DNA from 2 places in the Pseudarthrobacter defluvii genome. Region 1 is predicted to be linked to the other one. Evidence: riboswitches for the same ligand, from Rfam matches in the RefSeq annotation. Region 1 holds a riboswitch; the other holds the start of a gene.
The links. A riboswitch is a leader RNA that binds a small molecule or an ion and turns the genes downstream of it on or off. The one in region 1 is predicted to bind glycine.

Region 1 (15,194 bases):
AGGAAAGGAGCCCGGAGCGTCAAGGCGATTGCAGCCGCGCCAAGCGCGCCAAGCCTCGCGTCGGCGGCAAGGCCCTGCCCTGACACCACCGCGTTCACCACGGTCAGCGAAGCGAGAAGGCCGATGGTCATGGTCCCTGCGACGCGTGATGTGCGCGGGTCCTCGAGGAATTTGGCGGGCATAAAATACCCCACGATTTTCCAGGCGTAGGCCAGGGCGCAGGCAATCAGCAGCCAGATCCACAGGCTCATGTACCCGCCTCCGGATCCGCGCCTTCGGGGCGCTCCGCTCCCGGACGGGTGCCGGCGGCGTCCTGGTGATGTCCGGGATGGTGTGTGTAAGGCTCGATGTCGGGCTCCAGGCCTTCGTCACGGCGGCCATGGCTGAACCACCCCACGAGTGCAGCCACCACGGCGGCAACAAGGATGGGCACGCCCGGAGGCACGAAGGGAACCGCCACGACGGTGGCCACGGCGCAAACGGCCGCGATGGCGATGGGTTCCCGCCCCTTGAGCCGGGGCCATAGCAAGGCAAGGAAGGCTGCGACGGCAGCACCGTCCAGCCCCCACTGTTTGGGATCGCCCAACCCGCTGCCGGCGATCGCGCCCACAGCCGTGAAGAGGTTCCACAGCACGTACACCCCAACTCCGGCTGTCCAAAAACCGCGGCGCTGCTCCGCGGGGTCTGTCTGGCCGGTACTGGTCGCCGTGGATTCATCGATGGTCAGCTGGGCCCCGACGTACTTGCGCCATCCGGTTGGCCGCAGTAAAGCGTTCAGCTGCATGCCGTAAATTCCGTTGCGCATGCCCAGGAGGGTGGCGGCGCTCATGGCTGCGATGCCCGATCCGCCGCCGGCCACGACGCCAATAAAGGCGAACTGCGATCCGCCGCTGAAGAGGAGCAGGCTCAAGGCCATCGCCTGCCAGAAGTTGAGCCCTGACGTCACCGCGAGCGCGCCGAAGGAGATTCCATACAAGCCGGTGGCGATGCTGATGGAGAGGCCTACCCTCACCGCCGGCGAGGCCAGGAGCTTCACACCCGCCCTCCGTGCTGCTCTGTGGGCAGGGCCGGTTTCCGGAGACTCCAGGCCCACAGGATCAGGGGCGCCTGAAGCGGCAGGCGCACGGTGTGGATCTTCCGACGGCGGGGAGTACCGGCCGGCCCGTACGCCCGCACGAGGGCGTCCACATGCCCGGCCAGGAATGCGGTGAACATGGCAGTGAGGGCGGTGGCCGTCAGTTTTCGCGTGGGCGGCAGCAGGATTCCGACGGCGGCGGCCAGCTCCAGCAGGCCGCTCACTGCGATCCACTCGTCCCGGGACAGGAGGGCCAGAGGATGCTGCGCTGTGGTGCCCTGGTCCCCTGTGCCCTGGTCGGCGTTGCCCTGGTCTCCTGTGCTCTGGTCGCCGCTTCCTTGGTTGGTGTCGGGCGCCGGATCCTGGCGGCACAGGTAGTCCGGAACCACCTCCCGGTAGAAGCCCGGATCCCGGAAATGCTTGCTTGCGCTGGCCAGCAGGAGGGCGCCCATGGCAGCCGCGGAGAGGTTCTGGGCGACTGGGCCCTGAAAGGACGGGCGGGAAAACGACCGGCGCGAAAAAGGCCGGCCCTGTGTGGACAGGCCGCGTATGGACAGGCTCCGAAACGCGGGGCCGGGCCAAAGAAAAGACATGGAACCACTCAATCACAGCAACTGCGACGGCCAGAAACCGGCGGCTGCCGCAAGACGGTGACGTCAGAAAAGGCATTATGCAGCTGTCACGCCGGGCATCTGTCGCACTGCGCACCTGTCACACCCAGGCGAGCGGCGAACCTCCATACGGCGGTGGCGGAAATGGGTAGTCCAGGGGCTGGCCCCCATCCGTCAGCGGAGGCCCAATGTAGCGGAGTTCGCCATAGGTGCTGTCCGTGGACCGGTAGTCGGGGGCGGACACTTCTGAAGGCCGTTCCGTGTTCCTGCCCAGCGAGAAGAGTTCCTCGGCAGTCCGGGCGAGGGACAGGTGCGCGGCGCCCCCTGTCCCGGCCTCCCGGCGTCGGGCCAGCAGGTGGATGGCAGCCGCAGCGACGCCGTAGCCTGTGGCGTGGTCCAGTGCCTGGACGGGCAAGGCACCCGGGCGCCATTCGCCGTCGTGGTTGTCCTTGCCGTAGACGTGCGCGATTCCGCACGCTGCCTGGACGATACTGTCGAAGCCGCGCAGCCCGCCCCAGGGACCGGCACTCCCCCAGCTGTCCAGGGTGACCACCACAAGCCCGGGGTGCGAGGCCAGCAGTTCCCGGGGATTGAGCCCGAAGCGGTCCAGGGCGCCGTGCCGGTAGCCGGCAACCACCACGTCCGCGGCCGGCAGGAGTTGCCGGAGCCGGTGCTGGTTACCCGGCAAACTGAGATCGGCTTCGGCGCTGCGCTTGCCGAATGCCGTGTCCACGAACTGGTCTTCAATCTCGGGGAAGGCAGGCGGGTCGATCCGCAGGACATCTGCTCCGAGGGCCGCGAGCAGGCGGGTGGCAACTGGTCCCGCGATCACGCGGGTCAGGTCCAGGACCCGCAAGCCTCGCAGGGGCAGAGCCTCCGCCTGGCCGCTGCCCCGTCCGGCGCTGTTTCCGCCCGAACTTTGCTCGCCAAAATCCCGCAGCCCCAGCCCGTCCGCCGTCCCGTCCGCGAACTCGAAGGCAACCCAAGCTCCCAGGCTGGCCGCACGGCCCATGTCCGAGGCAAGCCATTCGCTGCGCGTCCTGACTGCGGCCGCGATTCCGGCATTGCTTTGGATGGCCGCCTCGGCTTCCAGTGCGGCCATGGAGCGGAGCCGCCGCTCCGCCTCCTCGGGCGAGGTGGCGCCCAGTGCCCGCAGCAACCGCTGCTCGTGGTGGGGGTAGTTGGCGTGGAGGCGGATCCACCCGTCGCCGGTACGGTGGAAGCCGGAAAGGGGCGCGAAGCCCTGCGGTTTGCGCCCGGCAATGCGCAGGTGGCCAAAGGAGTCGAAAGCTGCTGCGGTGAGCGCAGACGTAGTCCTGAACAGGCCGGGCTTACCGGCATATAGGTTGACGGCAGCCGCCGCGGCCTCCACCGAACCCAGTGCCAGGCCTTCGACGTCGAGCGGACCGGCCCACCAGCGGCGCGGGGAGTACGTCACCGCCGCATCCACGGCAGGCCCTACTTCCCCTGCGGTGAGGCCATCCGGAGCTGGTCAAGGACACGGCCCGGAACGTTGGTGGTGATCTCCTGGATGCCCAGGTCCTGGCAGAGCGCCACATCCTCTGGCGAATCCACCGTCCACACGCGGAAGCGCCGGCCCGATTCGAGCCAGCGGCGGACGGTGGCCGGGCGCTCCCGGACGTAGTCGATGCCGGGGCCGGCCATGCCAACTTCCCGGTCGTCCAGGATGCGTTCCCCCTCCAGCTGCGTGGCCTTCATCAGGTTGGCGATGGCGCCCCCGGTAAGTGGTCCCACGCCCAGCCCGCCACGGATCTCATGGATGGTGAGGTCGTCCACGAGCTGGCAGATGTATTGCGGCGGGACGGAAAGGAGCAGGTGCCGGACGGAATCGGGGTTGAAACTCATGAAGGTTACAGCCACGTTGTCCACCGTGGAGCTTTGCGGGTCCCAGCCCTCGCTGCGGAGCACCTCCAACACCCGGTCCTCAAGTTTGAGCTGGTACGGGCTGGGGTGCTTTAGCTCGATGGCCAGCTTCATGGGCCGGCCCGCTCCCCGGAGAATGTCCAGAAGCTCCGGAAGCGTGAGGAGCTGTTCCGAGCGTGCCCCATATGCTTCCGGGATGCGGGCTCCCTTCCAGGAGGAGAAGTCCAGCTGCTGCAGCTCCCGCAGCGTCCGTTCCGCCACCGGACCGGTTCCGTCCGAGGTGCGGTCCAGGTTGGCGTCGTGCAACAGGACGACGTGCTGGTCCCGGGTCAGGTGGACATCGCACTCCACCCCGTCGGCGCCGTCGGCCAGGGCCTGCAAATAGGCGGCGCGGGTGTGTTCGGCATAGGCGCCGCTTGAACCGCGGTGGGCAAAGACCAGCGGCCGCGGCGGCACTGACTCGTCAGTTGTCATGCTCACACGGTAGCCGACCGGCCCCCGCCTTCGGGGCTAGGCTTGGCACATGCAGGTGAACTCTGAGGCAACTACCGGGCCAACCACGCAGGAAGCACCCGCCGAACCAGCGCAGCAGGCGAGGTCCGGCACCAGGGCGGCAGGCGCCGTCGTACGCGGCCAGCTTGGTGCCGGTGACGCCGAAAAGGCGGCAGCGCTGCGGAAGATGAAGCTGCTGGCACTGAGCCTGCTTATTGCCATGGCGGTGATTTTTGTCTTCGCGTTTGCCCTGCAAAAGGACTATCCGTGGCTGCAGTACGTGCGCGCGGCCGCGGAAGGCGGCATGGTGGGTGCGCTGGCCGACTGGTTCGCGGTAACGGCCCTGTTCAAGTACCCCATGGGCATCAAGATTCCGCACACAGCCATCATTCCGCGGCGGAAGGACCAGATCGGCGCTTCCCTGGGCGAATTCGTGGAAACCAACTTCCTGTCCGAACAGGTGGTCCAGGACAAGCTGGCGAGCGTCAACATTGCACGCCGGGCAGGTCAATGGCTTTCTGCACCCGCCGGCGCGGACCGAGTGGCCAAGGAGGGTGCAGCGCTGATCCGCGGCGCGTTCAAGGTGTTGAATGACGACGACGTCCAGGCCGTCATCGAGGGAATGGTGCGCAAGCACCTGCTCACTCCGCCATGGGGACCTCCGGTGGGCAGACTGGCGGAGCGGATTTTCCATGACGGGCACCACCACACGCTGGTGGACCTGTTGGTGGACCGTGCCGCTGACTGGGTGGACGACAATCACCAGACAGTGACCCGCCTGGTGTCCGACCGCTCCCCCACCTGGGTTCCGCAGTTCGTGGACGGGCTGGTGGGCGACAAGGTCTACCTCGAGATCCTCAAGTTCGTGCGCGCCGTCCAGGCGGACCCCAGGCACCAGGTGCGGCAGTCGATCGACAAGTACCTCAACGATCTCGCCCAGGACCTTCAGCATGATCCCGCGATGATTGCGCGCGCCGAGGACATCAAGGCCCAGGTGCTGGGCGACCCCGAGGTGCGCGAGCTGGCGTCCCGGACGTGGGGCACCGTGAAGAACGCTTTGCTGGGTGCCGTGGACGATCCGGACAGCGAGCTCACCGTCAAGTTCAAGGCAGCGGTGCGTGATTTCGGGTCGCGGCTGGTGGACGATCCCGAGCTGGCCGGGAAGGTCAACGCCTGGATCGGTGACGCCGCAGGCTACCTGGTCCGGACCTACCGTTCAGACATCGCCGGGGTCATCACGGACACGGTTGCGCGCTGGGACGCCGAAGAGACCTCGCAGAAGATCGAGCTCCAGGTGGGCAAGGACCTGCAGTTCATCCGCATCAACGGCACAGTGGTGGGGTCCCTGGCGGGCCTGGCGATTTTCACGGTGGCACAGCTGATTTTTGGGTGATTTCGCCGCGGATAAATTCCGGCGCTGCGCACATTCCTTTTCGACCCCCGCATTTGAGGTGCATAAAGGAACGTGCGCAGCGAGAAGGCTTACGACGACGGCGGGCGGCCCGGTCAGTCCGGCACCACGCCCCTAGGCGAAGGCCTCCAGCTCCACGCCTGCGGCCTCAAGCCCAGCACGGATGCGGGCCGCCATTTCCAGCGCTCCAGGGCTGCCGCCCTGCAAGCGCAGGGAGTCCGGCCGGACCTTGACCACCGTCCCGTCCACGGCGATCACTTCCCCTTGCGTTGCCAGCCGGACGGCGCGCTCAACCACCACGTCAATGTCGTGCAGGACTGCGTCCTCCTCGGAAAGCGGCACCAGGCTGCCGTCGGCGAGGTACGCCCGGTCGGCGAAGGCCTCGACGAAGACCGGGTTCCCGGCTTCCTTGGCCTGCTTCACCAGCTCGGAGCCCGGGAAACCCAAAATGGGAAGGCCCGGGTCATAGGCATTCACTGCCGCAACCACGGCCGACGCCTGCTCGGCGTCGGAAATCAGTGCGTCGTACAGCGCTCCATGTGCTTTCACGTAGTCCACCGAGGCACCCACGGCATGCGCGACGCCGTCGAGCGCCCCTAACTGGTACAGCACATCGCCGAACAGCTCGTCGAAACCCATCCCCAGCGCGCGCTGCCCATAGCCCGCCAGGTCGCGGTAGCCGAGGTGCGCCCCCACGGTGACATCGAGTTCGTACGCTGCGCGGCAGCTGTCCAGCATGGTGACGGGGTCGCCCGCGTGCAGGCCGCAGGCCACGTTGGCGCTGGTGATCAGCTGGAACATGGCCGGGTCGCCTCCTGCCGTCCAGGAGCCGAATGATTGGCCTACGTCAGCGTTGAGATCCAAGTATGTTGCCTTCCAGCGTCAGGTGGTCCGGCCCGGCAGCTGCGGTCAGCTCCCCGGGAATGGTGTCCGGCATCGGCCCGAACGCCTCACGGGCATTCTTGGCCACCGCACGGCCCATCACGAGGTTACCGGCTCCTCCCACAACGGCCCCTATGCCGAACGGGAGCGCCCTGCCGAACAGGGCAGTACCCTGCCGCTTGAGCAGGTTCTTGAGGAAGGCGTGCTGGATACGCTTGCGTACACTGCCGAAGCCCGGCCCCACCATCGACTTGGAAAGCACATTGCCCCAGTTATTGGCGGCGCTGTTGCCGCTGCCGGAGGCCTGGCCACTCAGCGTTCCCAGCAGGGCGGTACCCTCCTCGCCGAGCATGATGGCCATGACCATGGTGCCGGCCTTCTCCGGGTTGGTGAGGCGGATGCCGTGAAGTTCGGCCAGCGAGGTTGCGTACAGTGCCGTTGCTTCCAGGAAGCCCACGGTGGCGGCGGCGGACAGTCCCAGCGACGCCACAGTGCCAACACCGGGTACGACGGCGGTAGCGCCCACCACGGCGCCGCCACCGGCGACAGCACGCAGGTAGTCGCGCTCGGCGATGTCCGCCAACTGGGCAGCCGTTGCGCGGGGGTGCTTCTTTTGGAGCCGCCGGATGTAGCCAACCACCAGCGGCCGCTGGATCTGCACCGCCTTCAGAAGCATGTTGTGGACGCCGGGCTTGGGCTTGCCGTCGGAGTCGAACATGGTTCTGTGGGCGGTTTCCTGTGCGATACGAAGTGCGGGATTGCTGCGCCGGGCCATGGTCACCTTCATTCAAATCGACCTGCAGCGGGAGGCTGCCGTGCTCTTTCCATCCTATGTGGATAAACACTAAGTATGCTTAACTTCCGCGCCCGGCACCGGCGGGCGGGCTACCTTGGCAGGCCGGACCCATCATTGGATCCAACGCACCTGCCCGGCAGCCCGCCGTCGGCCGTTACTTCCTGGCCTGCTCTACCTCTTCGGCGGACACCCCGGCGGCGCTCCGTCCGGCTGCCACCGCGGCGTCATTGCGAAGCTCGGCGCGGAAGACCTCGAAGCGGGCAAGGTGTGCGGGTCGGCGCCGCAGGACGGCCCAGGCCACGCCAAGGACGACGAACCAGGTGGGCGTCACCAACAAGGCGATGAGGGTGTCCGGTTGGGTGGTCAGCGCCCAGAGGACGAACGCGAAGAACGCGTAGACCACCCAGACCGCGGGGGTGCCGCCTGGCATCTTAAAGTTCGACGCCGCGTGCAGATGGGGGCGGCGGCGACGGAACGAGATGTAGCTGGCCAGGATGATCGACCAGACGAAGATGAAGCAGACGGCGGACACTGTGGTCACCATTTCGAACGCCTTGCCAACGTCCTGGCCGGCGTACATGAGGACGACGCCGGAGAGCAGCAGCACGCAGGACAGGCGCAGGGCGTTGCTGGGCACCTTCCTCGTGGACAGGCGGCTGAAGATGCCCGGCGCGTCGCCCTCCTGGGCAAGGCCGAAGACCATGCGGGACGTGGAGTAGATGCCGGAGTTGGCGGAGGACATGGCCGAGGTGAGGACCACCAGGTTGACCACGGTGGCCGCGGCGCCGAGGCCGGCCAGGGAGAACATGCCGATGAAGGGGCTGTGGCCAGCGGCGAACTGGGTCCACGGGGTGACGGCCATCAGGATGACCAGCGCGCCCACGTAGAACAGGAGTACGCGGACCGGGATGGCGTTGATGGCCTTGGGCAGGGTCTTCTCCGGGTTCTTGGCCTCGGCGGCGGTGGTGCCCACCAGTTCAATGCCGACGAAGGCGAACACGGCGATCTGGAATCCGGCTACGAAGCCCATGAATTCGTTGGGGAAGAACCCGCCGTGGCTCCACAGGTTGGTGAAGCTGGCCGTGCCCGTGTCGGACTGGAAGCCGGTGAAAATCATGAAAAGGCCCACGATGATGAGCGCAGCGATGGCGACAATCTTGATGAGGGCGAACCAGAACTCGGTCTCGCCGAAGGCCTTGACCGTGGCGAGGTTCAGCAGGAGCAGGATGCCGATGGTGGCCAGGCCAGGGATCCAGAGCGGCAGCGCCGGCCACAGTTCCTTGGAGTAGCCGGCGATGGCGATAACGTCCGCGATGCCGGTGATTACCCAGCAGAACCAGTACGTCCAGCCGGTGAAGAAGCCGGCCCACGGCCCCAGGAGGTCCGCAGCGAAGTCGCTGAAGGACTTGTAGTTCAGGTTGCTCAGCAGCAGTTCGCCCATGGCGCGCATGACGAAGAAGAGCATGAACCCGATGATCATGTACACGAAGATCACGGACGGGCCGGCCGCGGAAATGGTTTTGCCGGAGCCCATGAAGAGGCCGGTGCCGATCGCGCCGCCGATGGCAATGAGCTGGATATGGCGGTTGGTCAGCTGCCGTTCCAGGTGGGGAGGCTCGCTGCGGACCGCCGTGCGCGCGCCGTTGCGCGCTGGTTCGCCGTTGGACGTGGGGGGATGAATCGCCATGAGGAACTCCATCGGTAAAGCGGCATTTTGGGTACCGCAAAAGATTTGGTTCCTCCCCGCTCTGTAGGGAACCTGAGAGTTTCCGCAGCCCAAGCCGCTTGCACCGTCGGTGAGCCAGGGCATGCCTGGCTGCTTTCCAGAGTTGCCTGTCCGCGGCGGTACGTGGGCCTGAGAGTTTCCTGGGGAGGGTTTGCTCCTACGGCGCCTGCTAAATGTACCCGGCAAGGCTCTCCCGCCGCAGGTCGAAGGCATGTTCAGTTGGAAACCGCAGCCCGTAAGGGCCGCAGCGGTCATGCGTCGGGACGGGCGCCGGCAGTCGGACTGCTCCGGATACGCTGAGCCAGCCGCAGACGGCGCCAATCCCGGGGATCAGTGTGGTGTCCGTCACGATGCAATGTCAAACCCTTCCCGACACAAGCGGAGCAAGGCCCTGTCATCTTCCTGTATCTGACCCGCTTCAGGAGCCCGCGATTTGCCACCGGCCGCATATCCCGATACCTTGTGAGCCGAATCACCCACATTTGAATAAGCCTTTCGAGCTGTGACGGGAGAGTCCTCCCGGCGAAACACCGGGCAGGCGCCGTAGGAGCAAATCCTCCCCAGGAATCTCTCAGGCCCACGTACCGTCATGGCGAGGCGACTCTGGAAAGCAACCGGGCTTTTGCCTGGTTCACCGACGGTGCAAGCGGCCCCCTGCCAAGAGCAGGCAACGCGGAATCTCTCAGGTCCAATACAGAGCGGGGAGGAACCCATCCCACGCCGTGCCACCTTCGGCCGGCCAGAACTGGAGTTCCTCATGACGATTCAATCGCTTCCAACATCGTTTGTTGACCGCCATATCGGCGCGCGCCGCCAGGCCGACGTCGAAACCATGCTCAAGGCCGTGGGCTACGACAGCGTGGACGGCCTGGTGGACGTTGCCGTCCCGGCCTCCATTCGGCAGGAAACCGCCCTCCGCCTCCAGGACGCCCTCAGCGAGGTTGAGGTCCTCACGGAGTTGCGCAAGCTCGCCGGCAAGAACAAGACCGCCGTCCAATTGATCGGCCAGGGGTACTTCGACACGGTCACTCCGCCGGTGATCCGCCGCAGCATCCTTGAGTCCCCAGCCTGGTACACGGCCTACACCCCGTACCAGCCCGAGATTTCCCAGGGCCGCCTCGAGGCGCTGCTGAACTTCCAGACCATGGTCCAGGACCTCACGGCACTCCCGGTGGCCAACGCCTCACTGCTGGACGAGGCCACCGCGGTGGCCGAGGCCGTGCTCCTGATGCGGCGTGCCAATAAGAACAAAGACGCCAAGGACGGCAGGACTCTCCTCGACGCTGACTGCCTCCCCCAGACCATCGCCATCGTGAAGGGCCGCGCGGAGGCGCTGGGCTTCGAAGTTGAAGTGGCGGATCTCTCCAAGGGCCTGCCGGAAGGTGCCATCAACGGCGTCGTCCTGCAGCAGCCCGGGGTTTCCGGCCGGGTATGGGACCAGTCCAAAGTCATCAGCGCCGCCAAGGACCGCGGCGCCCTGGTCACCGTGGCAGCTGACCTGCTGGCCCTGACCCTGATCACCCCTCCGGGCGAGCAGGGCGCCGACATCGCTGTCGGCTCCACCCAGCGCTTTGGCGTGCCGCTGTTTTTTGGGGGGCCGCACGCCGCCTACATGGCCGTCCAGAAGGGCATGGAACGCTCGCTCCCCGGCCGCTTGGTGGGCGTCTCCAAGGACAACGCCGGCGCCCCTGCCTACCGGCTGGCTTTGCAGACCCGCGAGCAGCACATCCGCCGCGAGAAGGCCACGTCCAACATTTGCACCGCGCAGGCATTGCTGGCCATCGTTTCCTCCTTCTACGCGGTTTACCACGGCCCGGATGGACTGAAGGCCATCGCCGAAGGCGTCCACCACAAGGCACGCGTCCTGGCCACCGCCCTCGCGTCCATGGGCCGTGAACTGGTCACCGATTCCTTCTTCGACACCCTCACCGTGCGCGTCCCGGGCAAGGCCGCCAAGGTGATCACCGCCGCTGAAGCCCGCGGCATTAACCTGCGCTTTGTCGACCAGGACACGGTGGGCGTCTCCCTGGACGAGACGACGACGGCGGCAACGCTGTCCGCCGTCGCGGTCGCCTTTGGCGCGGGTCCGGTGGGCGACGCCGAAGGCTTCGAACTGCCTGAATCGGTCCTGCGCACCTCCGGCTACCTGGAGCACCCGGTGTTCAACACGCACCGGTCCGAGACGCAGCTGCTGCGCTACATCCGGAAGCTGTCGGACCGGGACCTGGCCTTGGACCGCACCATGATCCCGCTGGGTTCGTGCACCATGAAGCTGAACGCCACCGCGGAAATGGAAGCCATCTCCTGGCCGGAGTTCGCCTCCATCCACCCGTTCGCCCCGGACTCCCAGACCGAGGGCTGGCGCGAACTGATTGCTGGTCTTGAATCAGACCTGGCCGAGATTACCGGGTACGACCAGGTTTCCATCCAGCCCAACGCCGGATCCCAGGGCGAGCTCGCAGGCCTGCTGGCGATCCGCGGCTACCACCACTCCCGCGGTGACCAGCAGCGCAACGTCTGCCTGATCCCGGCTTCGGCGCACGGCACCAACGCCGCCTCCGCCGTCCTGGCAGGGATGAAGGTGGTTGTCGTGGCCACTGCATCTGACGGCACCATCGACCACGAGGACCTGACGGCCAAGATCGAGGCGCACAAGGATGTTCTGTCCTGCATCATGATCACCTACCCGTCCACCCATGGCGTGTACGACGGCGACGTCCGTGAGGTCTGCGACGCCGTGCACGCCGCCGGCGGCCAGGTATACGTGGACGGTGCCAACCTGAACGCGCTCGTTGGGCTGGCCCAGCCGGGCAAGTTCGGCGGCGACGTGTCCCACCTGAACCTGCACAAGACCTTCTGCATCCCGCACGGCGGCGGCGGACCCGGTGTTGGCCCTGTTGCTGCCAAGGCCCACCTAGCACCATTCATGCCGGGCGACGCCAACAACGCTTCTTCCGGGGGCGCAGTGGAGGGACACGGCGTTGCCATTTCAGCCTCGCGGTTCGGTTCGGCCGGCGTGCTGCCCATCTCCTGGGCCTACGTGAAGCTGATGGGCGGGGAGGGCCTGACCGAGGCCACCAAGTCCGCGCTGCTGGCTGCAAACTATGTCGCCACCCGGCTGAACGAGTTTTACCCGGTCCTCTACACCGGTGAAGGCGGTCTGGTGGCGCACGAGTGCATCCTGGACCTGCGTGAACTCACCGCCAGGACTGGAGTGACCGCCGAGGACGTGGCCAAGCGGCTGATCGACTTTGGCTTCCACGCCCCCACCCTGGCGTTCCCTGTCGCCGGGACGCTGATGGTGGAGCCCACCGAGTCCGAGGACCTCGCGGAAATCGACCGCTTCATCGACGCCATGATAACCATCCACGCCGAGATTGAGCAGGTTGCTGCCGGGGACTTCTCCCTGGAGGCATCCCCGGTGCGCAACGCACCCCACACGGCTGCCGCCGTCGTCAGTTCCGACTGGGACCGCGCCTACCCGCGCGAACAGGCCGTGTTCCCCGTGCCCTCGCTGCGGCAGGACAAGTACTTCCCGCCGGTGGGACGGATCGACGGCGCCGCCGGCGACCGGAACCTGATCTGCTCCTGCCCGCCGCTTGAAGACTTCGAAAACTAAGGACTCACCCAATGACTGAGAACTACACCGCTCTCTACGAGCAGCACAAGAAGGCCGGGGCCTCCTTCACGGACTTCGGTGGCTGGCAGATGCCGCTCAAGTACAACTCCGAGCTCGCCGAACACCACGCCGTGCGCAAGGCTGCCGGCCTGTTCGACCTCTCCCACATGGGCGAGGTCTGGGTGACCGGGCCGGACGCTGCCGCGATCCTGGACTACGCCCTTGCCGGCAAGTTGTCCGCGGTCGCCGTCGGGAAGGCCAAGTACTCCTTGATCTGTGACGCCGACGGCGGCATCATCGACGACCTCATCACCTACCGCAGGGCTGATGACAAGTTCCTCGTGGTGCCGAATGCGGGCAACGCGAAGGTGGTGGCCGATGCCTTGCAGGAACGCGCCGCCAACTTCGACGTGACCGTTGAAGATGCCTCCGTGGAAACTTCCCTCATCGCCGTCCAGGGTCCCGCCGCCGAGGCCATCCTGCTGCAGCTGGTTCCCGCAGAACAGCACGCCCTGGTCACGGATCTGAAGTACTACGCCGCAGTTGAAGTGGGCGTCAGCTTCGGGGGTGCCGTCCGCGACCTGCTCGTGGCCCGGACCGGTTACACCGGCGAGGACGGGTTCGAAATCTACGTTCCCAATCTGGACGCGCCCGCGCTGTGGGAAGCACTGCTGGAAGCCGGGGAAGGACATGGCCTGGTCCCCGCCGGCCTCGCAGCCCGTGATTCCCTCCGCCTTGAAGCAGGCATGCCGCTCTACGGCAACGAGCTCTCCCGCCACGTGAACGCCTACGCGGCTGGGCTGGGCCCGGTGGTGTCGCTGGCCAAGGAAAGCGACTTCGTGGGAAAGGAAGCCCTGGCCGCCATCAAGGCTGCCGGCGTCGGCTCCACCATCGGTCAGAAGCTCGTGGGCCTCAAGGGCGCCGGACGCCGCGCCGCCCGCGGCCACTACCCTGTCCTCAAGGACGGCACCCTCGTTGGCGAAGTGACCTCCGGCCAGCCGTCGCCCACCCTCGGCTACCCCATCGCAATGGCCTACGTCGACGTCGAATTCGCCGAGCCCGGCACCGTCCTGGACGTAGACCTCCGCGGCAAGCCCGAACGCTTCGAAGTAGTAGCCCTGCCGTTCTACCGTCGCCAAAAGTAGGCCGGCGCGGCTGGTTGGCCCAACGGGCCGCCCTCCTCTGCATGCTCGGTCGCGTAGACGCCCGCTGGGCGGACGTGACGCTCCCTTAGACGCATGCTGCCGGAGGCCGGCCCGCAGGGGCCTGACGCCCGCTCACTTTTGGTGGGTTTTAGACCGACGCCCGCTCACTTTTGGCGGGTTTAGTGCGGACGCTCTCTCACTTTTCACACACGAACAATAGGAAAAATTATGAGCAACGTTGTAGCTGAACTGAAGTACTCCGCCGAGCATGAATGGGTTGCTGTTGACGGGTCCGGGCCTGCGGGGATTGGTATTTCCGCCGTGGCCGCCGATGCCCTGGGCGACATTGTGTACGTGGATCTGCCCGAGGTGGGTTCTACCGTGACCGCCGGCGAGACCTGCGGCGAGGTGGAATCCACCAAGTCCGTGTCCGACCTCTACGCGCCCGTCACCGGTGAGGTCACCGAGATCAACGACGCCGTGGTGTCCGACCCCGCACTCATCAACAGCGACCCTTACGGCGCCGGCTGGCTCTTCAAGGTGGCCGTCACCGAGGAAGGCCCGCTGCTGTCCGCTGAGGAATACGCTGCGGCAAACGGCGGCGAACTGTGAGCGCCGCGGCCGCAGGCACCGGTACAACCATGGCCTTCGAGCAGGTGGTCTCCCCCAGCCTGAACGCCGACCTGTCCGTCCTGGACCCCGAGATCGCGGCAAAGATCGACGACGAACTGGGCCGCCAGCGCGACGGCCTGGAAATGATCGCTTCCGAGAACCACACTGCCGCAGCCGTAATGCAGGCGCAGGGCTCGGTACTGACCAACAAGTACGCCGAGGGCTACCCCGGCAAGCGCTACTATGGCGGCTGCGAGCACGTGGACGTTATCGAGCAGCTCGCCATCGACCGGGTGAAAGCCCTGTTCGGCGCGGAGTTCGCCAACGTCCAGCCGCACTCCGGCGCGCAGGCAAACGCCTCGGTGATGCACGCACTGATCAAGCCCGGTGACACCATCATGGGCCTGAACCTTGCCCACGGCGGCCACCTAACCCACGGCATGAAGATCAACTTCTCCGGGAAGCTGTACAACGTGGTGCCGTACCAGGTCCGTGAGGACACCCACACCATCGACATGGCGGAAGTGGAGCGGCTGGCGCAGGAGCACAAGCCGCAGCTGATCGTGGCTGGCTGGTCGGCCTACGCAAGGCAGCTGGACTTCGCTGAGTTCCGGCGGATCGCGGACTCCGTTGGTGCCTATCTGATGGTGGACATGGCGCACTTCGCCGGGCTGGTGGCCGCGGGCCTGCACCCGTCGCCGGTCCCGCATGCCCATGTCACCACCTCCACCACGCACAAGACCCTTGCCGGTCCGCGCGGCGGCATCATCCTGTCCAACGACCCCGACGTTGCCAAGAAGATCAACTCCGCCGTGTTCCCGGGGCAGCAGGGCGGGCCGCTGGAGCACGTGATCGCCGGCAAGGCTGTGGCGTTCAAGATCGCCGCCTCCGAGGAGTTCCGTGAGCGGCAGGAGCGGGTCCTCGCAGGTGCCCGCATCCTG
Region 2 (15,194 bases), 390 kb from region 1:
TCACGGCGCCGTAAAAATCATCCAGTGTTTCCAGGGTGGCCTGCTCCAGGAAGACGCCGTTCTTTTCGGCTTTCCGGATGGCTTTCCGGGTCCGGTAGCTGGTGCCCATGATCAGTTCCTCGGCGTCCTGGATGCCCACGAGGTTTTTGATGAACATCCAGTTGACGTTCACGAAGTTCATGTCCAGGCCCTGGTGCTGGAATCCAATTCGCTCCAGGTCGGCCACCAGTGGGCGGTTGTCCTCGATGTCTGGGTGCTCCGCGCCGTCGGCGTCCCGGGCGATGTACCGGATGTTGGGCGAGATCCGCAGTTCGGCAGCTTTCCGCCCTGCCGCGTGCTTGCGGAGAAGTTCGACGACGGCACCCACCAGGTTCCGGTCCGTGTAGTCCATGAGGGGGCCCTTGGCGCATTCACAGACGGTGTAGCCCAGCCGGGTGGTGGTGAAGTTGAGCTTTCCGGCGGCCACGAGCTCGCCGTCGCGACGGACCCCGAAGAGCTCCACCTGCTGGCCGCGGGCACGCTGGAAGCGGGCAAAGTCGATGGACTGCAGGAAGCTGTTCTGCGGATGCTTCAGGGCGAAGGCCTCGAAGTCGGCGTCGCTGAGGTTGGCGTATTCAAGCCCGGTAGCGGCGGAAACTGTATTCAAGGGGTGACCTTCTTCTCGACTCTTCGCGGCCTTGGTTGGCCGCACTGTATTGAGGGCGTTTAGGCGGACTGTGTTCGCGGCAGGGGTGGCTTGCCTGCAGGGGTGCGCTGGATTTGCAGCCCTGGTGGCTGCGGTCAGTAGAACTGCTGGCCGGTGCGTGCGGTTTCGATCCGGCGGAACACCTTTTCTCCCCCGTTGGACCAGAGCCGGTGCCGGAGCGGGGACAGCACGTAGTCATGGCAGCCCACAAAGTCGGTGACCGTCTTGGTGAAACTGGTCTTGAACATCCCCATGCCGTACAGGTTGTGGGTCTTGTCCTTGATGCGCGCAGCCGGCGGCGTCCCGCAAAAGTCGTATTCGGTGCAGCCGAGTTCTTGCATCCGCTTGATGGCGGTCCACTGCACCAGGTGCGAATCCCCGTACTGCTTGCGGTTCTGGGTGGAGCCTCCATCCTTGTAGGTGGCCTTGGCACCGTAGTTGATGACGAACGCGCCGACGCTGGGCTTCCCGTCCTCATACGTGAAGAAGAAGTTGCCCTGGCCGCGGTTGCAGAACTCGTCCCAGAACTGTGCGTAGTAGTCGTAGCTGCGGAGGGGCATGGAGCCCTTGGCGTTGACGGTGTTCGCCATCAGGTCGTACAGGGCCCGGTAGGTTTCGGGTCCCGGCTCCTGCCGGACCACCTGGCAGCCCTCCTTCTCGGCCCGCCGGACTGCATTCCTGGCGCGGGAGGAAATGGCTTTGAACACTTCCTCTTCGGTGCCGGAGATGTCCAGCAGGGCGGTGGAGTCGTTGGACTGGATGTTGGGGGCTTTGACCAGCTTGGCCGCCTGCAGCTCCCGCTGCGCATCTCCGGAATCGATGATGTCCGGCTCCACCTTGATGGTGAAAACGTTCAGTTTGCTGCTTCGGACGAAGGCCGCGCACGCTTCGAGGGCGGCCCGCAGGTCCGCCGCGTCCGCCAGGTCAGGACCCTTGATGAGGTACCAAAGCCGTCCCAGGACAGGGAAGCGCTTTTCCAGCACCAGGTTGTAGCTGGAGTTTCCGCCGCCTTCGAGCACCAGGAACCGGACTTTCCAGCCACTGCCGTTCTTGACTGATGCATAGGCGGCCGACTGCAGCATGTTGCCGCCGTTCGGGTTGGCCGTGACGTGCTTGTCCCAGTTCTCAATTTCCTCGGCTGTGGCAAAACGTGCGGTGAATTCTCGCAAGGGGGCCGTGTCCAATCGGGTTTGTGCGCGGTTTCGGTACTTCTGGTTGCGTGCGGACATGCAGCCTCAAGTCTAAAGCCTGACGCGCTCCCGGCTTTTCCCCGACCCCGCCGGCATGGCCAGTCTCACGCTGCCGGACGCCGTCTTGACGGGCCTCGGGGCGTTCAACAAGGGTTGGGGTATGAGGCCGGACGGGGAAGAGACAACCGCTCCTGCGGGCACCGGCAGGCAGCCGTACAGCGCGGGGGTTCAGGTCGCTGCGCTTTTCGGGTTCCTGGTGGCGTCCCTGGTGGTGGCAGCGTTGGGCGGGCTGGCGTCGGCGGCCAACGTCACCGGTTGGTACGCGACTGCGGACAAGGCTCCCTGGTCCCCGCCGAACGGCGTGTTCGGTCCGGTCTGGTCTGTCCTCTACACGGCGATGGCTGTGGCTGCCTGGCTGGTGTGGCGGAAACGGACCAGCCGGACCCGGCCGGCCATGGCGGTCTATGTCCTCCAGTTGGTCCTCAACCTCGCCTGGACCCCTGCATTTTTTGCCCTGTACCCCGCCCTCGGCACGGCAGCCCTGTGGCTGGGACTGGTCGTCATCCTTGCCCTGATCGCCGCCGTCGCTGTGACGGTTTTGTATTTCGGCCCCATCAGCCGGACCGCCGGGCTGCTCCTGCTCCCCTACATTTCATGGCTGGTGTTCGCCGCCAGCCTGAACTGGTGGGCGGCAGCACACAACTAACTGCCGGCCGAACATCGGCTGCGCCCGTCAGCCTGTTCTTCCACCGCGGCGGCCGCTGTCAGCATTCGACGACGTTGACGGCGAGGCCGCCCATGGCGGTTTCCTTGTATTTGTCGCTCATGTCTTTGCCGGTTTCGCGCATGGTGATGATGACTTCGTCGAGGGAAACCCGGTGGGTGCCGTCGCCCCAGAGGGCCATTTTCGCGGCGTTGATCGCTTTCGCGGCGGCGATCGCGTTCCGTTCGATGCACGGGACCTGGACCAGCCCGCCGATCGGGTCACAGGTCAGGCCCAGGTTGTGTTCCATCGCGATTTCGGCCGCGTTTTCCACCTGCGCCGGGGTGCCGCCCATGACCTCCGCCAGGCCGGCGGCGGCCATCGAGGACGCGGACCCGACCTCGCCCTGGCAGCCGACCTCTGCCCCGGAGATCGAGGCCTGTTCCTTGTACAGCACCCCGACCGCGCCGGCGGCGAGCAGGAACCGCACCACCACACCGTCCCGGTCAGCCTGGGTGGCCTGGTCCATGCCGGGGGCGAAGTGCAGCGCGTAGTACAGCACCGCGGGGATGATCCCGGCCGCCCCGTTCGTCGGCGCGGTGACCACCCGCCCGCCGGAAGCGTTCTCCTCGTTCACCGCCAACGCCACCAAGTTAACCCACTCCTGCCAATACCGTGGATCGTGCCGGCCCGCGTCCCAGGCCGCGTCCTGGTCCTCGCTGTTGTCCTGGTCCTCCAGGCCGTCGGCGCATTCCTTCTTCAGCCGGTCGTACCAGTCCGGGGCCCGGCGGCGGACCTTCAACCCGCCCGGCAGCACCCCGTCCCGCTTCAGGGACGTGGCCACGCAGTTTTCCATCACCGACCAGATCTGCAGCAGCCCGGCCCGGATCTCCCCCTCATCCCGGGAGGCCAGCTCGTTCCTGAACATCACATCGGCGATGCCCAGCCCGGTCACCGCGCAGTGCTCCAACAGCTCAGCAGCGGTCCGGAACGGCAACGGCAACTCCTCCTTGGACGCATCCAGTTCCTGCTGCGCGGCATCCTCCCCACCCTCCCGGACGATGAACCCGCCACCGACCGAGAAGAACGTCGCCGCATGCAGCACCTCCCCGCCCGCATCAGAGACGGTGAACGTCATCCCGTTCGTATGCCGCGGCAACACCGTCAACGGCCGCAGCACCATATCCTCCACCCCGTACGGCAACGGCACACCGCCACCGGAAGCCTCCACCGCCCCGGCCAGGTTCAGGACCCCGGTCTCCGCGATCGAAGCCAGCCGCTCCTCCACCTCCGCCGGCAGGATCAACTCCGGATGAAACCCCTCCAACCCCAACAGGATCGCCGTCATCGTCCCATGCCCATGCCCCGTCGCCGCGAGGGACCCATACAAATCCACCCGCAACGACCCCACGGAACCCAGCACCCCGGACCCCACCAACTCCTCGGCAAAAACAGCAGCAGCCCGCATCGGCCCCACAGTATGCGAAGACGACGGACCAATACCGATCGAAAAAAGGTCAAAGACACCAACAGCCATGACGGGTTTTCCTAACTAGAACTGCGTTCTTGGAACTCTGGGTGGTTGGGTGGAGCGGGCAGGACATCCTCTGCGTGCTCGGTCGCGTAGACGCCCGCTAAGCGGACGTGACGCTCCCTTAGACGCACGCTGCCGGATGCCCCGCCCACTCCGAGGACACGGCACCAGAGCGCCGGGGCAGGAAGGCAACGAGCGGGCCGACAACGCTCATGAGTGCCGGGGAAAGAGAAACACGCACGTAGTCCTCACCCACTCGCGTCCTGTAAGACCTGACACTGTCCTCGCACAACCGCAACTTCCGCACGAGGGCCGGCGGAGCCGGACTTTTCGAAAGCGTGCTCCCCACCGTCTCCCTAGCCTCGCAAGCTCGGCCAGGGAACCCTGACGGCGTGGGCCCAACGCACGCGTGAAAATGTCCGGTCCGCCGGTCCCGGAGGTGACCACGGCCGAGCCCCAAGGGACTACTTGAGTCGCTTGTAGAACGGGAGGTCGACGACTTCGAAAGGCTCTGCGTTGCCGCGGAGATCGATGTCCAGGGCCGTGCCGGGTGCCGAGTGTTCGACGTCGACGTAGGCCATGGCGATGGGGTAGCCGAGGGTGGGCGACGGCTGGCCGGAGGTCACTTCGCCGACCGTGGCACCGTCCTTGAGCACGGGGTAGTGCGCGCGGCCGGCGCGGCGGCCCTGGCCTTTGAGCCCCACGAGGCGGCGGCCGGAGGTGCTGCCGGCGCCGGCCGCCTTTTTGGCTGCCAGGGCGGCTTTGCCCACGAAGTCGCCTTCCTTGGAGAGTGCGACGACGGGACCCAGGCGGGCGGCGAACGGGTCACCCTGCAGGGACAGTTCGTTGCCGTACAGTGGCATCCCTGCCTCGAGCCGGAGGGAGTCGCGGGAGGCGAGGCCGGCGGGGGTCAGTTCCGCTTCGTCGGCGATGGCGATCAGTGCCTGCCACAGCGCGGCGGCATCGTGGTTGTCCACAAAGATTTCGAACCCGTCCTCGCCGGTGTATCCGGTACGGGCGAGCAGGAGCTCCTTGCCCGCCCCGCTTACCAGGAAGGGAACCTCGACGGCGGCGTAGTACTTCAGTGCCGTCACCAGGGGGTGCTGGGCGGCCGGAACCAGGCGGAGCAGGAGTTCCTGGGCCTTGGGCCCCTGCACCGCGACCAGGGAGGTCCGCGCCGAAGCATCATCAACCACCACATCGAACCCTGCGGCACGCTCCTGCAGTGCTGCAGCCACCACGGCGGCATTGCCGGCATTGGGCACCACCAGGAAGACGTCGGTGCCGTCCTGCGAAGCGGGACGCCGATAGGTGATGAGGTCGTCGATGATCCCGCCGTCCTCATTGCAGATCAGCGAGTACTTGGCCTTGCCCACCGCCATGGCGGAGATCTTCCCCACCAGGGCGTAGTCCAGGAACGCGCCGGCGTCCCGTCCGGTCACCCAGACCTCGCCCATGTGGGAGAGGTCGAACAGGCCTGCAGCCTTGCGGACCGCGTGGTGTTCGGCCAGCTCGGAGCTGTACTTGAGCGGCATCTGCCAGCCACCGAAGTCGGTGAACGACGCGCCCAGCTTCTTGTGCTCGTCGTACAACGCTGTGTATTTCTCAGTCATGGCGGCAGGCCTCAGTTCTCGAACTCGGAGAGCGGCGGGCAGGAGCAGATCAGGTTACGGTCTCCGGCGGCGCCGTCGATCCGGCCCACCGGCGGGAAATACTTGTCCTGCTTGTGGTGGGCGGGGAACGCGGCCTGCTCGCGCGGGTAGGCACGGTCCCAGTCGGAGCTGACGACGGCGGCGGCAGTGTGGGGTGCGCGGCGCAGCGGTGAGTCGGCAACGGCAAAGTCCCCGTTGGCCACCTGGTCGATTTCCTCGCGGATCGTGATCATCGCCTCGATGAAGCGATCGATCTCGGCCAGGTCCTCGGACTCGGTGGGCTCCACCATCAGGGTTCCTGCGACCGGGAATGCCAGGGTGGGGGCGTGGAAGCCGAAGTCGATAAGGCGCTTGGCCACGTCCTCGGCGGTCACACCGGTGCGGGCGGTGAGTTCACGCAGGTCCAGGATGCACTCGTGCGCCACCAGGCCGCCCTCGCCGGTGTAGAGAACCGGGTAAAACTCGTTCAGCCTCGCGGCCACGTAGTTGGCTGCGAGGAGCGCGGACTTGGTGGCCTCGGTCAGGCCCTCGCCGCCCATCAGCTTCACGTACGCCCAGGAGATCGGCAGCACACCGGCGGAACCGAACCGGGACGCCGAGATCGCCACCCCGTGGCCTTCCTCATGGGCGGCCTTGTTGGCGTCGCCCGGCATGAATGGTGCCAGGTGTGCCTTGGCTGCGACCGGGCCCACGCCGGGTCCGCCGCCGCCGTGCGGGATGCAGAAGGTCTTGTGCAGGTTCAGGTGCGAGACGTCGCCGCCGAACTTGCCCGGCTGGGCCAGCCCGACGAGCGCGTTCAGGTTGGCGCCGTCGATGTATACCTGGCCGCCGGCGGCGTGGATGGCGTCGCACACGTCGCGGACGTCGCCGTCGTACACGCCGTGGGTGGAGGGGTAGGTGATCATGATGCAGGACAGGGCGTCCTTGTTCGCTTCGATCTTGGCCGTCAGGTCCTCGTGGTCGATGGTGCCGTCCGCTGCGGTGGCTACAACGACCACCTTCATCCCTGCCAGGACCGCGGAAGCAGCATTCGTGCCGTGGGCCGAGGCCGGGATCAGGCAGACGTTGCGCTGCTGATCGCCGCGGGAGTGGTGGTAGCCGCGGATCGCCAGCAGGCCTGCGAGCTCACCCTGGGATCCGGCGTTGGGCTGGATGGAAACCTGGTCGTACCCGGTAATGGCCGTCAGGTCCGCTTCCAGGTCGGCGATCAGTTCGCGCCAGCCAGCGGTCTGGGAGTCCGGGGCGAACGGGTGGATGGAGGCGAACTCCGGCCAGGAAATGGCCTCCATCTCGGCGGTGGCGTTCAGCTTCATGGTGCACGACCCCAGCGGGATCATGGTGCGGTCCAGGGCGAGGTCACGGTCGGAGAGCTTCCGGATGTAGCGCAGCAGCTGCGTCTCGGACCGGTGCGTGTTGAACACCGGGTGCTGCAGGTAGCCGGAGGAGCGCTCAACGGCGGCCTCCAGCCCGAAGCCCTCGCCCCCAGCAATGGAGGCGCCGAAGATGTCGGCAACCTGGGCGACGACGGCCGCCGTCGTGGTTTCATCGAGCGAGATGCCCACGGTGTCGGCGTCGACGCCGCGCAGGTTGATGCCCCGCGCTTCAGCGTCGGCAACGATGCCCGCGGCGCGCCCGGGGACGCGGACGGTTAGGGTGTCGAAGAAGCTCCCATGCAGGACCTCCACACCGGCTGCTGCCAGCGACGCCGCCAGCACCCGGGCATGGCCGTGAGTCGTTTCCGCAATGGCCTTCAGCCCGTCCGGGCCGTGGTACAGGGCGTACATGGAGGCGACGATGGCCAGCAGCGCCTGCGCCGTGCAGATGTTGGACGTGGCCTTCTCGCGGCGGATGTGCTGCTCGCGGGTCTGCAGCGCCAGGCGGTAGGCAGGAACGCCTGCGTCGTCCTTGGACACGCCCACCAGCCGGCCGGGCAGCGAACGCTCCAGCCCCTTGCGGACAGCCATGTAGGCGGCGTGCGGGCCGCCGAAGAACAGCGGCACACCGAAGCGCTGGGCGGAGCCGACGGCGATGTCCGCCCCCTGCTCGCCCGGAGGGGTGATCAGGGTCAGGGCCAGCAGGTCTGCGGCCACGGTGACCAGGGCGCCGCGTTCCTTTGCGGCGGCAATGACGCCGGACTGGTCCCATACCCGGCCGGAGGCGCCGGGCTGCTGGAGCACGATGCCGTTGATGTCGCCCTCCGGCAGGCCCTGGGAAAGGTCCGCCACTTCAACGTCGAAGCCCAGTGCCTCGGCGCGGCCCCTGACGATGGCGATGGTCTGCGGGAGGACGTCGATGTCCAGGACGGTCTTGCCATCCGCAGCGGGCTTGGCCTTGTTGGCACGGCGCATCAGCAGGACGGCCTCGGCGACGGCAGTTGCTTCATCCAGCAGCGAGGCGTTGGCGATAGGCAGGCCAACCAGGTCCTGCACCATGGTCTGGAAGTTCAGCAGGGCCTCAAGCCGGCCCTGGGAAATCTCAGGCTGGTAAGGCGTGTACGCGGTGTACCAGGCCGGGGACTCGAGGATGTTGCGGCGAATCACCGGCGGAGTGACGGTGTCGAAGTACCCCTGGCCGATCAACTGGACGGCGGTCTTGTTCTTGCCGGCGAGCTTGCGCAACTCCGTGAGGACCTCAACCTCGCTGAGGGCGTCCTGGAGGCGGAGGGCGGTTTCCTGGCGGATGACCTTGGGAACGGCCGTGTCCACCAGGGAGTCGACGGTGTCGTAGCCCACGGCTTTGAGCATGGTTTCGACGTCGGCCTGGCGGCGCGCGCCGATATGGCGGTCTACGAAGGTGGTGGAGGCTGGGGTAACCGACACGAAGGAACTCCATTTACTCAGGCGGCGCAGGGTGCGCCACAGCTATTCGGGTTCCTCCCCGCTCTGTATTGGACCTGAGAGTTTCCGCGTTGCCTGCCTGGCAGGACCCGCTTGCACCGTCGGTGAGCACAACAGTTCTTCCACTTCCCAAGGGAGGAAGGACAACTGCCTGCTGCTTTCCAGAGGCGCCTCGCCGCGGCGGTACAGGGGCCTGCGAGATTCCTGGGGAGGATTTGCTCCTACGGCGCCTGCCTGTACTTCCGGCAGAACTCTCCCGCCGCAGATCAAAGGCTATTAACTTGTTGGGTCATGACGGCCGGTGGCGGCCCTCACAACTCTCCATTGTCCTACGCCGCCGCCCCTCCCGGCAAATGGCAAATCCTACCTGCGGAGCCGCTCCAGGGCGGCGAGGAGTTCCTCCACGTCAGCGGCCGCTCCCCCCGCCGGAGCGGGCGCCACCGACAGCATGGCGTTGAAGTACAGGCCGTCACCCATATAGAGGACTGCCTTCGCCAGCCCCGGACCAACATCAGCCGCAATTTCGTCCAGCCATCGCTGCTGGATGGCCGCGAACCGGCGCCGCGTCTCTTCATGCGCCACCTCGGCAAGCCTTGTGGCGGCAACGATGGCCCTGTCCAGCGGAGTGTCTGCCCACACCGAGGAACGGATGAAGTAAGCGGCGGCGCCTTCGCCGGCTGAGGCCATGGCGTCGGCATCCTCCCGGGCCAGGCCGTCCAGCCGGTCCAGCAGAACGGCGATGAGCGCTTCCTTGTTGGGAAAGTGGTAGAGCAGGCCGCCCTTGGACACGCCGGCCTTCCGGGCGACGGCGTCAAGGGTGGCGGCGCGCTCCCCCACCTCGATCAACAGGGACTCGAAGGCATCAAGGACCGCTTCGCGGGCTACAGGCTTTCGGGGCATGCCTTCCATCATGCCCTTCCCACGGCGGTATGACGGAACCGGAAGGAGTTTTAAACTATACCGTCTGGACGGTATAGTTATTCCATGACGACTTCCACCAGCCCCGCGCCCTCACGCACGGACGGGAACGCCCCGCGGCAGCTGTGGCGCGACTGGGTGGCGCTGGGGCTGCTGATGTTTCCCGTACTCCTGGTGGCCGTGGACAACACGGCGCTGACATTCGCGCTGCCTGCCATCGCCCGCGCCCTGGAACCGTCCGGCGTGCAGCTGCTGTGGATCGTGGACGCCTATCCCCTGGTGCTGGCCGGCCTGCTGGTATCCATGGGAAGCTTCGGCGACCGGATTGGCCGGCGGCGGCTCCTGGTCATCGGCAGCATCGGTTTCGCCGCACTCTCGGCCGCCACCGCCTTCGCACCGACGCCGGAGTGGCTGATCGCCGGCCGCGCAGCCCTGGGCTTCTTCGGGGCCATGCTGATGCCGTCCACGCTGTCGCTGATCCGCAACATCTTTCCCGAGCCCAACCGCCGGCGGCTGGCAGTCGCCATCTGGGCTGCGGGATTCTCCGGCGGCGCCGCCCTCGGGCCGATTGCCGGCGGCTGGCTGGTGGAGCAATTCTGGTGGGGCGCGGTCTTCCTTGTAGCGGTACCCCTCATGGTTCCCCTGCTGGCGCTGGGGCCGGCCCTGATCCCGGAGTCCAGGGATCCCTCCCCGGGGAAGGTGGACATCCCGAGCATCCTGCTCTCCATGCTGGTCATGGTGCCCGTGGTGTACGGCATCAAGGCCGTCGCCACGGAGGGGCCGGGCGCAGCAGGGCTGGGGGCAATTGCCTTTGGCCTGGCCATGGGAGCCGTGTTCGTGCAGCGGCAGCTGCGCCTGGAGCACCCGCTGCTGGACATGTCCCTGTTCCGCAACAGGGTGTTCAGCATGGCCATAACCGCCAACATCCTGGCCCTGTTTTCCTTCAACGGGTTCATCCTGTTCCTCGCCCAGCACCTGCAGCTCCTCGAAGGAATGAGCCCCTCCGGGGCGGGAGTTGCCATGGTCCCCGCGCTGGCGGCCACAGTGGTGGCCGGCCTGGTGGTGGTGCCGCTGGTCCGCAAGGTCCGGCCCGGGTACGTGGTGGCTGCGGGGCTGGCGTTCAGCGCCGCCGGCTACAGCATGGTGACGTTCGGAAACCACGACGGCGGCCCGTCGCTGCTGCTGGCAGCCCTCCTGGTCCTGGCGCTGGGCGTGGGCACGGCGGAGACCATCTCCAACGACCTCATCCTGGGCGCCGCCCCGCCGGCGAAGTCGGGGGCGGCCGCGGCAATTTCCGAAACGGGCTACGAGGTGGGTTCCCTGCTGGGGACAGCCGTCCTGGGATCCATTTTGACCGCCTCCTACCAGCAGAACCTTCGGCTGCCTGCGGGGCTGGAGGGCATACTGCCCGGGCCCACCTTGCACAACGCCGGGGAGACACTGGCGGGCGCCGTGGAGGCGGCCAACCTGCTGCCGCCACCGCTTGCCGGCGCCCTCAGGGACGCCGCCGCTGCAGCGTTCGACTCGGGGGTGCACGTGACCGCGGCAATTGGGCTGGTACTGATGGCGACGGCGGCAGTCCTCGCGGCCGTCGTGCTGCGAAAAGTGCCAAAAGCGGCGTAGCGGACGCCCGCGGGAGTCCAGAAACGGACCGCCGGGCAGGCAAAAGCGCCCGGCGTCGAGGAGGAATACCTCGCCGCCGGGCGCTCCGTGAAACAACCGCTACTTTGAGTCTGCAGCCGTGACCTTGGCAGTGGGCTTCATGTTTTCCGCCTGCACCATCCAGGCGAACTGCTCCAGCCGGGCGATGAATTCGTGCAGGAGGTCCGCGGAGGTGGGGTCCTCCTCATCCACTTCGTCATGAACCTTGCGCATGGTGCCCACGGCAGCCTCCATGGCAGCGACGATCCGCTCGATGGCATCTTCAGTGCTGATCAGCCCTTCAGGGAACTGGGCCAGGCTGGTGGTTTCGGCAACGGTGGAGCTGCGGCCGTCCGGAAGCGCATGCAGGGCGCGCATCCGCTCGGCGGTATCGTCGGCGAACTGGCGGGCAGCGTCCACGATTTCATCCAGCTGCAGGTGGAGGTCGCGGAAGTTGGTGCCCACGATGTTCCAGTGCGCCTGCTTGCCCTGGACGTGGAGCTCGATCAGGTCCGCAAGGACAGCCTGCAGGTTGTTGGTCAATGTCGGTGAAGCTTTCATGCATCCTCCTCAAGTGGTCCAATACGCCCGACGCTACCAGCCGCGGACACCGCGGCGGCAGGCCTTCAGGCAATTCATCAGCGAGCTTACTAATTTCGAAAACGAGTCACAAACGAATGTGATTCATATTGCGTCTTGCATCACACGGTCGGCGCCCCCATACTAAATGAACGCCATTCATATAGTGACTTCCGTCTCACAGCCTTCCCAGAAAGTGGTGCCATGACAGAGACAATCCGCACCAGTACGGCCAAACCCGGCCCGCACGCCCATGCCCCATCCGCGGACGGCGTCGGCGACAAGGGTCTCAAGGGTGGGCAGCTCGGGCTCCTCGCCGTCGTCGTCCTGGGCATTTCGACCATTGCCCCCGCCTACACCCTCACCAGCGCGCTGGGTCCCACCGTCAATGAAGCCGGCCTCCAGCTGCCCGTCATCTTCCTGATCGGGTTCATCCCCATGATTCTGGTCTCGCTCGCCTACCGGGAACTCAACGCCGACTCCCCGGACAGCGGCACTACTTTCACCTGGGTGACCAAGGCCTTCGGGCCCTGGGTCGGCTGGATGGGCGGCTGGGGCCTGCTGGCGGCCAACATCATCGTGCTGTCCAACCTCGCCGGCGTCGCCGTCGACTTCTTCTACCTTTTCCTGTCCCAGCTCACCGGCTCCCCGGAGCTCGCAGACCTGGCGGACAACAAGGCCCTGAACGTCATCACCTGCTTCGTCTTCGTGGCGCTGGCCGTCTGGGTCAGCTACCGCGGCCTGCACACCACCAAGCTGGTGCAGTACAGCCTGGTGGGCTTCCAACTGCTGGTCCTCGGCCTGTTCGTGGGTATGGCGTTTGCCAACTGGTCCACCTCGGAAACGGCCATCCCGTTCAGCTGGGACTGGTTCGACGTCACCAAGATCGAAACCTTCGGCCAGGTTGCCGCCGGCATCTCCCTGTCGATCTTCGTCTACTGGGGCTGGGACGTCTGCCTCACCGTCAATGAGGAGACGGCCAACGGCAAGAAGACCGCCGGCGTGGCAGGCACCCTGACGGCCGTCATCGTCCTTGCCATCTACCTCCTGGTCAGCATCGCCACCATGATGTTCGCCGGCGTCGGAGATACCGGCAACGGCCTGAACAACGCCGAAAACCACGAGAACATCTTCACCGCGTTGGCCTCCCCCATCATGGGCCCCTTCGCCATCCTGATGTCCCTCGCCGTGCTCTCCAGCTCTGCCGCCTCCCTCCAGTCCACCTTCATGTCGCCGTCGCGGAGTCTGCTGGCCATGGCCCACTACGGTGCCCTGCCGAAGCCGTTCAGCCGGATCAGCAGGAAGTTCGCGACGCCGGGCTTCGCCACCATCGCTGCCGGGATCATCTCGGCGGGGTTCTACGCCGTAATGCACGTGGTCAGCGAGAACGTCCTGAACGACACCATCCTGGCCCTGGGCCTGATGATCTGCTTCTACTACGGCCTGACCGCACTCGCCTGCACCTGGTACTTCCGCCACAGCCTCTTCAACAGCGCACGCCACTTCCTGTTCCGGCTGGTGTGCCCGGTGGTCGGTGGCGTGGGCCTGTTCGTAGTGTTCTTCAAGACCGCCATGGACAGCCTGGCTCCGGAGTTCGGCAGCGGCTCGGAGGTCTTCGGCGTGGGCCTGGTGTTCATCCTGGGCGTCGGCATCCTGGCGCTGGGCGCCGTCGTCATGCTGGTCCTGTCCCGCACCCACCCCGGCTTCTTCCGCGGTGAAACCCTGAAGCGGGACACCCCCGCCCTGGTGGTTCCGGAGTAAGCCCCTTAGGAAAGGTGCCGTGCCCCTGATGGGGCGCGGCACCTTTTTTGTTTACGACGACGGATGGGTCACCAGAAGTGCGCCACGTCTATGACCAGCCGGGAGCCGGAGCCGGGACCGTCCAGGGTGAAGACCCGGAACGGAAGGCGGGCCCGAACGCCCAGGCCCAGGCTTGTGTATCCTTCAAAGCTTCCTGCGGAGACTACCTGGCGGAAGGTCTGGTAGCCGGAAACGTTGCTGAGTTCATTCCTGTCCGCGGGGCTGTAGGTGGCGTTGCCGTTCTCGTCATAGGAGGGCGCCTTGATGCTGATGTGCAGGCGCGCACCGCCCCGCACCGGAACGGGAAGCCCCGAGCCCTCCTGCTCGATCCGCGGCACATACTGCACGGTATAGGCGACCGCAGGGCCGTTGAGGTCCACCACCAGCCGGTCGAAACAGTAGTGCTGCCCCGTGCGGACATTGGTAACGGATGCGGTACCGGTGTCCTGCCCGGATTTTGCCAGCGAGCCCCAGGTGAGCCCGCAGTAGGGAGCCGCCGAGGCAGGTCCCTGGACCACGATTCCCAGCCCTACAGCCAGCAGGACGGCTGCGAGCCAGATGGAGAACTTTTTCATTGCTGTGCCATCCAGGATTCAAAGCCATTGGATGATTCCAGCGTAGGAGTGTTCCTTGCCGGAGACGAGGGGTCATTTTGATAACGACGGCGGCCGGAGATAGATAGCGCAGGACCAAAAAGCGCCGGCCACCCGAGGGGTGGCCGGCGCCGGGAAAACCAGGAAGTAGTTTTTAGCCTTCGCAGTCGCGGCAGTACTTCAGGCCGTTCTTTTCACGGGCAACCTGCGACCGGTGGCGGACCAGGAAGCACGACGAGCAGGTGAACTCGTCGGACTGCTCGGGAACCACAATGACGGTCAGTTCCTCGTTGGACAGGTCGGCGCCGGGCAGGTCGATACCTTCAGCGGTGTCGTTTTCGTCGACATCGATAACCGCGGTCTGCGCGTTGCCGCTCCGTGATGCCTGGAGGGCCTCGAGAGAGTCAGCGGGCGACTCTTCTTCCTGCTTGCGTGGAGCATCGTAATCGGTAGCCATAGCGTGTTCACTTTCGTTGCTGCGCAGCGCCATTTCAGGCACCTCAGTGAAGCAGTTTAGGGCATTACCACGCTAGTGGCGCAATAGTGTGTTTAACCAGACATCGTGCTGGTTTCGGGTGCTGCCAGCGCATGCTCGGAGCGGGCCTGCTCCGCGCCTGCGGACACCCCGCTCAAGGCCGGCAGCCAGCCCCAGCGGGTGGCGTCAGCCATGGCGCCGCCGGCCAGGGACTCGGAGTCATACGTGAACGTGTCCAGCAGCCAATCGCGGAGCCGGATGAGCAGGGTAGCCGTCATGCCTGCCAACGTACGCAGCGATTGTTGTGGCCACGTTTCGCGGGGGTCTCCCCCGGATTAACTTCGCTGCCGGCAGTTTCAGGCCGGCGGGGCGGTGCTGCTGCGCAGGACGAGTTCGGGCTCCACCACCAGCGTCTGCGGTCCCTCCGCACCGTCCAGTGCCCTGAGCATCAGGTCCATGCAACGCCGGCCCAGTTCTTCGAAGTCCTGCCGGACCACCGTCAAGGGCGGGCTGAAGTAGCCGGCTTCGGGCTGGTCGTCGAAGCCCACCACGGAGACGTCCTCCGGCACCTTGATTCCTGCCTCATT

Region 2: another riboswitch for glycine. It lies ahead of gcvP (aminomethyl-transferring glycine dehydrogenase); the one in region 1 lies ahead of gcvP (aminomethyl-transferring glycine dehydrogenase).

What each region holds. Positions count from the first base shown of each region.
Region 1 is NZ_CP066362.1:383,783-398,976, reverse strand. It holds gene JCQ34_RS01925 (AzlD domain-containing protein) at 1-251, opposite strand, end outside; gene JCQ34_RS01920 (AzlC family ABC transporter permease) at 248-1,036, opposite strand; gene JCQ34_RS01915 (DoxX family protein) at 1,033-1,527, opposite strand; gene JCQ34_RS01910 (CoA transferase) at 1,787-3,124, opposite strand; gene JCQ34_RS01905 (glycerophosphodiester phosphodiesterase) at 3,145-4,044, opposite strand; gene JCQ34_RS01900 (DUF445 domain-containing protein) at 4,094-5,455, shown strand; gene JCQ34_RS01895 (LamB/YcsF family protein) at 5,588-6,337, opposite strand; gene JCQ34_RS01890 (hypothetical protein) at 6,321-7,130, opposite strand; gene cycA (D-serine/D-alanine/glycine transporter) at 7,306-8,838, opposite strand; glycine riboswitch at 8,890-8,984, opposite strand; glycine riboswitch at 8,985-9,083, opposite strand; glycine riboswitch at 9,374-9,474, shown strand; gene gcvP (aminomethyl-transferring glycine dehydrogenase) at 9,635-12,496, shown strand; gene gcvT (glycine cleavage system aminomethyltransferase GcvT) at 12,508-13,641, shown strand; gene gcvH (glycine cleavage system protein GcvH) at 13,870-14,253, shown strand; gene glyA (serine hydroxymethyltransferase) at 14,283-15,194, shown strand, end outside.
Region 2 is NZ_CP066362.1:771,503-786,696, reverse strand. It holds gene JCQ34_RS03720 (peptidoglycan bridge formation glycyltransferase FemA/FemB family protein) at 1-646, opposite strand, end outside; gene JCQ34_RS03715 (lipid II:glycine glycyltransferase FemX) at 781-1,914, opposite strand; gene JCQ34_RS03710 (TspO/MBR family protein) at 2,036-2,581, shown strand; gene JCQ34_RS03705 (L-serine ammonia-lyase) at 2,640-4,115, opposite strand; gene gcvT (glycine cleavage system aminomethyltransferase GcvT) at 4,577-5,725, opposite strand; gene gcvP (aminomethyl-transferring glycine dehydrogenase) at 5,737-8,583, opposite strand; glycine riboswitch at 8,773-8,870, opposite strand; gene JCQ34_RS03690 (TetR/AcrR family transcriptional regulator) at 8,965-9,501, opposite strand; gene JCQ34_RS03685 (MFS transporter) at 9,586-11,142, shown strand; gene JCQ34_RS03680 (Dps family protein) at 11,242-11,721, opposite strand; gene JCQ34_RS03675 (APC family permease) at 11,944-13,500, shown strand; gene JCQ34_RS03670 (AMIN-like domain-containing (lipo)protein) at 13,569-14,114, opposite strand; gene JCQ34_RS03665 (DUF4193 domain-containing protein) at 14,287-14,589, opposite strand; gene JCQ34_RS03660 (hypothetical protein) at 14,682-14,885, opposite strand; gene JCQ34_RS03655 (LacI family DNA-binding transcriptional regulator) at 14,964-15,194, opposite strand, start outside.